Regions from separate parts of the Xanthomonas sp. MUS 060 genome, predicted to be linked through region 2. Evidence: predicted binding sites of a transcription regulator. Region 2 holds the regulator's gene; the other holds the start of a gene.

Region 1 (4,211 bases), on a different contig from region 2:
CATTGCGCAGGAACAGCCGGCGCAACTTACGCATCGCCGACTCTGGCGCGCGGCCCTTGTGGAAATCGATGTCATCCAGGGTTTCGGCCAACTGCCCGAACAGGCCTTCCAATTGCGCGTGGCTGGCCGGCGCTTCGCGCAACCCAGGCGCGGCCGCAGCGGGTGCGACGGCCGCGCTGCGCAACTGGGCCAGCCGCACTTCATAGGCCAAGACCTGCACCGCCGCGGCAAGGTTGAGCGAACTAAATGCCGGGTCGGAGGGGATATGCACCGCCGCATGGCACTGCTGCAGCTCTTCGTTGGTCAGGCCGGTGCGTTCGCGCCCAAACACCAGCGCCACCTCGGCCGACTCGGCCACTGTCGCCATCAGACGCTGTGCGGCGTCGGCCGGCAATAATTCCTGCAACGCGACCCGGCGACTGCGCGCGGTACAGCCCAACACCAGTCGACAATCGGCCAGTGCATCGGCCAGCGTCGGCAACACCGGCGCTTGCTGCAACAGGTCTTCGGCACCAGCCGAACGCCGGTAAGCGTCGACGTCCACGCTGCATTCCGGCGCCACCAGCACCAACCGCGCCAGACCCATGGTCTTCATCGCTCGCGCCGCAGCCCCAATGTTACCGGGATGTTGGGTTCCCACCAGGACGAAGCGAATGGGGGCAGGATCGGTCATGGCAGCACAGCAGAGGGAAGCGAATGTGGGCGTAGATGGTAAACTGTGCGGCCGGCCTTCGCGCCGGGGTGCTCTTTTCCTCGTTCAGCCCTACTCCGCCCTTTCGGGAACCGTTGCCGTGCAAAAACCCGTCGTTACCGTCATGGTCAAGGCCGCCCGCCTCGCCGGCAACGTCCTGTTGCGCCACATCAACCGCCTGGAGGCACTGAACGTAGTGCAGAAGGACCGCATGGACTACGCCAGCGAAGTGGATGCCGATGCGGAGAAGGTGATCGTCAAGGAATTGCGGCGCGCCTATCCGGACTACGGCGTGATGGGCGAGGAAGGCGGCGTGCAGGGAGGCGGCCGCTACATGTGGGTGATCGATCCACTGGACGGCACCAGCAACTATCTGCGTGGATTCCCTCACTATTGTGTGTCAATCGCCTTGGTCGAAAACGGCGAGCCGATCGATGCGGTGATCTTCGATCCACTGCGCAACGAGCTGTTCACCGCCAGCCGCGGCAGTGGCGCGGTGCTCAACGACCGTCGCATCCGTGTCAGCGAACGCAAGGAACTCGATGGCACCATCATCAATACCGGCTTCGCCCCGCGCGAACGCAAACGCACCAGCGCCCAGCTCAAATGCGTGGATGCGCTGATGGTGCAGGCCGAGGACATCCGTCGCACGGGTTCGGCCGCACTGGACTTGGCCTACGTCGCCTGTGGCCGCGCCGATGGCTATTTCGAGGCCGGCGTGAAAGCCTGGGATATCGCTGCTGGCGTGTTGCTGGTACGCGAAGCCGGCGGTCGCGTCACCGACTTCAAGGGCGCCACGCCAGGCCGCATCGACGATCGCGGCGCCCCTCAATTCCAGATCGTCGCCGGCAATCTCAAGGTCAGCGATGCGCTGCAGAAGCTGATCGTCAACAGCGGGTATGCCGGCGAGTTCGACCCCAAGTTCTAAATAACTGGCCCCAGTGAGGGCCATCGAACTGGAGAACCGAAAGCCGCGCGATTGCGCGGCTTTTTTATTTCCGACATGCGCGCAATCGGCACCACATCGACACTCCAAGCCCAGACCGAAATGCTGGCGGACGAAGCGGCTTAACGCGTTTATATGCCAAAGACGCGCGCTACTCCGATTGCACAGCGGCCATGACCAGCATGTGCCACAAGACTGCCATCACAATTTCACGAGAAATTGATTGGCGAGTGCGTAGACAGTGATCGCCATATATCCTGAAATTGATCGGTATATCTCCGAAGTTATAGCGATGCGCACAGGTAACGCTCAATCGCAGATGGCAGCCATCGATAGTTTCCCTCAAGACCGGCGATAGATGGTCGATATCGGTGCGGGTTTTCGCCCAAAGCCTGGCCCCCACCAGAGCTCACCCGACACCGCGTTGATGGCCCGGTCCGATCACGCAGTCGATAGCTCGTACCTTCCGCTCGGAGATTTTACCAAATGTCGTTCAATCATCTCACCGTCAGCAAACGCCTGGCGATCGGCTTCTGCGGCGTGATCGCCATGTTATTGCTGGTCGGTATCGCCAGCCTGATCGGGTTCCGCAAGTTCATCGCAGCTGCGGCAATGGACGCGCATACCTACCAGGTCATCACCATGGGCGACCACATGCTGTTGAGCCTGCTCAATATCGAAAGCGGCGCGCGCGGCTTCGGCCTCACCAAGGACACCACCTATCTTGAGCCGTTCGAGCAGGGTAAACGCGAATTCCGCACGCAATGGCAGCAATCCAAACAGTTGACCGCAGACAATCCGACCCAGCAGACGCGTCTGCAAGCGATCGCGCAGTCCTACGAACAATTCCTCGCAATCCAGGAAAAGACGCTCGATCAGATCCGTGGAAACGCGAGCGATAGAACTTCCAGTCTGTCAACGCTCAACACCCAAGGCAAGCAGCAGATGGATGGACTGCGGGACAGTATCAGACAGTACGAAGCAACCGAACAGGAGTTGTTGAAAGTGCGCCAGGCAGCAAGCCAGGCGCGCGCGCACGCGGGCGAGTGGACCAACATCGGCGGCATGCTGATCGGCATTTTGGCAGCGATATCGCTCGGCCTACTGGTGCGCAACAGCCTGATGCGCCAGCTTGGTGGCGAGCCAGCCTATGCCGCCGAGGTCGTCCGCCGCATCGCCACTGGCGACCTGTCGCGGGACGTGCAACTGGCTACAACATCACCATCGTTGTTGAACGACATGCGACAGATGCAGGAGCAGTTACGCGCCGTGATCCAGGCGCAGACCGAGATGGCAGACCATCACGCAGCAGGACAAATCAGCTTCCGCATGGACGAGAAACACTTTCCTGGTGATTATGGGCGCATGGTGCGCGACGCCAATGCGCTGGTCCATCGCCACATCGACGTGAATCAGCGGGTGATCGCACTGATGGGCGAATACGCCGAGGGCGACCTGAGCCGCGACCTGGAGCAATTCCACGGCGAGATGGCGATCCTAACCGAGACCATGCACAAGGTGAAAGGCAACCTCGGTGCAATCAATCGCGAGATCGACGTCCTGGTCCGCGCGGCCGCACAGGGCGATTTCTCTCGGCGCGGCGACGAAACGCGTTTTGGTCATGCCTTCCGCTCCATGGTGACCAACCTCAATCGCATGATGGTTGATACCGAGACGAATCTGGCAGCGCTATCGCAGTTGCTACGCGCGATCGCCGCTGGCGATCTCACCCAACACATGCAGGGCGAATTCCACGGCGTTTTCGCACGCATGCGCGACGACGCCAACGCCACCGTCGGGCAATTGACCGAGATGGTCGGTCGCATCCAAACAGCATCCACGAGCATCGACAACGCCGCTGGCGAGATCGCCACTGGCAACAACGACCTATCGCGCCGCACCGAACAACAAGCCGCCAGCTTGGAGGAAACCGCGGCATCGATGGAAGAACTCACCTCCACCGTGAAGCAGAACGCCGAGAATGCACGCCAGGCCAATCAGTTGGCGGTTAGCGCCGCGTCGGTCGCTTCGCAAGGAGGCCAGGTGGTCGGCCAGGTCGTCAACACGATGAGTGGTATCGAATCTTCCTCAAAGCGCATCGCCGACATCATTAGCGTCATCGACGGCATTGCCTTCCAGACGAATATCCTCGCACTCAACGCGGCGGTGGAAGCGGCACGTGCCGGCGAACAGGGCCGCGGGTTCGCCGTGGTGGCCAGCGAAGTGCGTACCCTCGCACAACGTTCGGCCAATGCCGCAAAGGAAATCAAGGGCCTGATCGACGACTCGGTGAACCGCATCGCCGAAGGCTCGGTCCTGGTTGCCCGCGCAGGCACGACCATGCAGGAGGTCGTGGCCTCGGTACAGCGCGTCACCGACATCATGAGCGAGATCTCCGCGGCATCGCAGGAACAGTCGACTGGAATCGAGCAAGTCAATCAGACCATCGCCCAAATGGACGAAGCGACCCAGCAAAACGCCACGTTGGTCGAAGAGGCGACCGCTGCGGCACGCTCCATGGAACAGCAGGCAAACCAATTGGTTGAGATCGTCGGACAGTTCCATGTGCAAAGG
Region 2 (4,211 bases):
GCCAACACCATTTCCCGCTGCCAGTACAACCCTCGCCGCTGCGCCCACCGCCGCGGATACAGCCTGGCACGAAGAGACATCCCCGCCGTGGCACTGGCGCCAGCGAGCACGCCCAAGCTGGTCGCCGAGGCCCCGAGCAAGAGCGCCGAAATTCCGGCAGCCACCACGCTCACCGCAGTTCCCAACTTCCCGGCGCCGCAGAACGACGAACAATTGACGCAACTGCGCGACGAACTGGCGCTGATGCGGCAGATGATCGAACGTGAAATGAATCGACTCACCGACGAGCGCCTGCGCGGCTCGCCGGTACGCGCCCAGGCGCTGGAATTGATGGACGACTACGGCTTCGACGGCGGCATCACCCGCGACGTTGTCATGCAAATTCCCGCCGACCTGGAACTGCACCGCGGCCGCGGACTGATGCTGGGCCTGTTGTCCAAACGCTTGCCGATCGCGGCGTTGGATCCGCTCGAGCAAGGCGGCGTGATCGCCCTGATCGGCCCCACCGGCGCCGGCAAGACCACGACCATCGCCAAGCTGGCCTCTCTCTTCCTGGAGCGCAACGCCGCCCGCGACGTGGCCCTGGTCACCACTGACACCGTCCGCGTCGGTGGCCGCGAACAACTCCATAGTTATGGCCGACAGCTCGGGATCGCCGTTCACGAGGCCGACAGCGATGCCTCGCTACAGCAGCTGCTAAAGCGTCTGGCCGACTACAAATTGGTGCTGATCGACACCGCCGGCATGGGCCAGCGCGACCGCGCACTGGCCGCGCAACTGCACTGGCTGCGCGCCTCACGCGTCGTCCGCTCTTTGCTCGTGCTTCCCACCAACGCCCATTTTTCCGACCTGGACGAAGTCGTGCGCCGGTTCGCCAGCGCCGATCCACAGGGCGTCATCCTGACCAAGCTGGACGAAACCGGACGGTTTGGCAGTGCCTTATCGGTGGTCGTTGACCATCGCCTTCCCATCACCTGGGTGACCGATGGACAGCGTGTGCCGGACGACCTACACCGCGCCAACGCCGCCAGCCTGGTATTGCGCCTTGAAGATTTGCGGCGCGCTGCCGATAAGCCCTGTACTCCGGAGCAGAACCATGCCGTCGCGTGATTACGCCAATCTGACCAATGCGTTTCCCCTATCGGCGACGCGCAACGAACCGCTGGGTCCGGTGCGCACGATCGCTGTGACCGGTGGCAAGGGTGGCGTCGGCAAGACCAACATTTCGGTCAATCTGTCGATGGCGCTGGCCGACATGGGCAAGCGCACGCTGCTTCTGGACGCCGACCTCGGCCTGGCCAACGTCGATGTATTACTGGGGTTGACGCCTAGATTCACTGTGGCCGATCTGGTCGCCGGGCGTTGCACGCTGGAAGAAGCCCTGATCGACATGCCCAACGGGTTGATGGTGGTGCCCGCCGCCTCCGGCCGCCGTTACATGGCCGAACTGCCCCCCGCTCAACACGTCGGCCTGGTCAATGTGTTCTCCGAGTTGCAACGCGACCTGGACATCATGGTGATCGACACGGCCGCTGGCATCACCGACAGCGTACTGACCTTCTGCCAGGCCGCGCAGGACGCCGTCGTGGTGGTCTGCGATGAGCCTGCCTCGATCACCGACGCCTACGCCCTGATCAAAGTCCTTGCACGCGAGCGTGGCATGGACCGGCTGCAGATCGTCGCCAACATGGTCCGCGACGCCAACGAAGGCCGCCTGCTATACGAAAAGCTCAGCCGTGTCTGCGAGAAGTTCCTCGGTGACGTGTCGCTGAACTATCTGGGTTGCGTACCGCAGGACGACTGGCTGCGACTTTCAGTGCAACGCCAGCAACCGGTGGTCAAAGCCTACCCCTCCAGCCCCTCGGCCCAAGCGATCTCCGATATTGCACGGCGCACTTCACGCTGGCAGGCACCGACCGTTCCGAGCGGCAACGTCGAGTTCTTCGTCGAACGCATCATTCAGCGTGGAGTCGCCGCATGAACGCCGCCGCCCACTATCGCGCCGTGCAGCGCAACAGTTCCAATGACTACATCGCGCAACACTCGGACCTGGTGCGACGCATCGCCCATCACCTGGCGGCCAGGCTGCCGGCCAGCGTCGAGATCGACGACCTGATCCAGGCCGGGATGATCGGGCTGATCGAGGCTTCGCGCAGCTACGATGCCGACCAGGGCGCCTCGTTCGAGACCTACGCCTCGATCCGCATCCGCGGCTCGATGATCGACGAGATCCGCCGTGGCGATTGGGTGCCCCGCTCGGTGCACCGACGCGCGCGTGACGCCGCCTCGGCGATCCGCAAGATTGAACAAAATACCGGTCGCGCCGCTGCCGCCAATGAAGTGGCCGCCGCGATGGAAATGCCACTGCCCGAATACATGCGGTTGATGGAAGATGCCGCACGCGGACAAGTACTGAGCCTGGAATCGCGTATCGAGGATCATGGCGAACTGGACACCATCGCCAAGGGCGGCCCCAATCCGCAGCAGATGCTCGAACGCAGCGAATTCGGCCGCGAACTTGGCAAAGCGATCGCGCAATTGCCCGAACGCGAACAATTAGTGCTGTCCCTGTACTACGAGCAGGAATTGAATCTCAAGGAAATCGGCGCGGTCCTCGGAGTCAGCGAGTCGCGCGTGTGCCAGATCCACGGTCAGGCCACGGTACGGTTGCGCGGACGCCTGAAGGCATTCGAAGCCGCCGACGCAGGCCTGGAAGACGAAGAATAAGAACCTAGGGAGTTAGCGGTGAATAAAAACATGAGGATTTTGATCGTGGACGATTTTTCGACGATGCGGCGCATCGTCAAGAACCTGCTCGGCGATCTTGGCTTCACCAACACCGCCGAAGCCGAAGACGGCAACAGCGCGCTGGCCGCATTGCGCTCGGCCCCGTTCGAGTTCGTGGTCACAGACTGGAACATGCCCGGCATGACCGGCATCGATTTGCTGCGCAACATCCGCGGCGACGACAAGCTCAAGCATTTACCGGTACTGATGGTCACAGCCGAGGCCAAGCGCGAGCAAATCATCGAAGCCGCGCAGTGCGGTGTGAACGGCTACATCATCAAACCGTTCACCGCGCAAACACTGCAAGAAAAACTGGGCAAGATCTTCGAACGCCTTGGAGCAACTGCCTGATGGAAGTGACAGCTGAACGCACTGCCCTGATCGAACGCCTCCAAGGTGCGCTGGACGCACTGGAGAGCGGTGACGAAGCCGGCTGGCGCAGAGAGATCGATACCCTCGCCGCTTGGCGCACACGCCCCATGATGCAGGGCCTGAGCCGACTTGCGCGCGATCTGGGCCAAGCGCTGGGCGAACTGCCAGTAGTGCCCAGCGACGCCGGCGAACTGGATGACGCCTGTTCGCGGCTGGACCATGTGGTGGCAATGACCGAACAGGCCAGTCACCGCACCTTGGATCTAGCAGAGCAATGCCGTGGACTCGCCGATCAATTGCGTGCCGGCGGCCTGAGCGAGGACCAGGGCGAGATCCTGGACAAGATCCGCCACAACCTCACCGAAATGGCCCTGGCGCAGAGCTTCCAGGACCTGACCGGGCAGATCATCCGCCGCGTCGCCGGAATCGTGCGCCGTGTGCACGAAGGGTTCGGCGCGCTGGGATTACCGCCAAAGGAAGAAAAAAAGGCCGATGGCAGCCTGGCTGGCCCGGCATTGCCCGGCTTGGATCGCCACGGCGTGTCGCAAAACGACGCCGACGACCTGTTGTCCGGATTGGGGTTGTAATCGTATGAGCGCCGTATCAGACGACATCGCTGCCGACTTCATCATCGAGGCCCAGGAAATCCTGGACCGCCTAGGCGAACAGTTGGTGTCGCTGGAGCAGGCGCCTGATGACAGCAGCCAGCTCAACGCCGTGTTCCGAGGCTTCCATACCCTCAAGGGCGGCGCCGGTTTCTTGTCGATCAACGCCATGGTCGAGTTGTGCCATGCCGCCGAAGAGACCCTGGGCATGGCCCGCGCTGGCCAGGCCACACTGGAAGCGCGTCATTTCGACGCCGCACAACAATCGCTGGACTACCTGCAATCGATGCTCGATGCGTTCGGTAGCGGCAACGAGCCACCACGCGCCCCGGCACAATTGATCGCGCAATTCGCCGCAGGTGAAGAGGAAGCCGCAACGCCATCCCCCGCTGCAACAGCCAGCAAGAGCAGTATGCCGGTTGGAGGAAATGGCGCCGATTCGGACCT

The links. The regulator FliA, encoded in region 2, starts transcription of late flagellar genes. The targets are predictions, from matches to a motif close to TAAAGTTTNNCNNNCNNNGGCCGATAA.
Region 1: the regulator FliA is predicted to act here: its motif matches at 1,969-1,995, upstream of XANALMUS060_RS22820 (methyl-accepting chemotaxis protein).

Annotation. Positions count from the first base shown of each region.
Region 1 is NZ_JZIM01000005.1:122,332-126,542, forward strand. It holds gene XANALMUS060_RS07750 (RNA methyltransferase) at 1-673, opposite strand, end outside; gene XANALMUS060_RS07755 (inositol monophosphatase family protein) at 792-1,619, shown strand; gene XANALMUS060_RS22820 (methyl-accepting chemotaxis protein) at 2,124-4,211, shown strand, end outside.
Region 2 is NZ_JZIM01000001.1:563,570-567,780, reverse strand. It holds partial or broken gene flhF (flagellar biosynthesis protein FlhF) at 1-1,110, shown strand, start outside; gene XANALMUS060_RS02565 (P-loop NTPase) at 1,097-1,981, shown strand; gene XANALMUS060_RS02560 (RNA polymerase sigma factor FliA) at 1,978-2,727, shown strand; gene cheY (chemotaxis response regulator CheY) at 2,746-3,138, shown strand; gene XANALMUS060_RS02550 (protein phosphatase CheZ) at 3,138-3,746, shown strand; gene XANALMUS060_RS02545 (chemotaxis protein CheA) at 3,751-4,211, shown strand, end outside.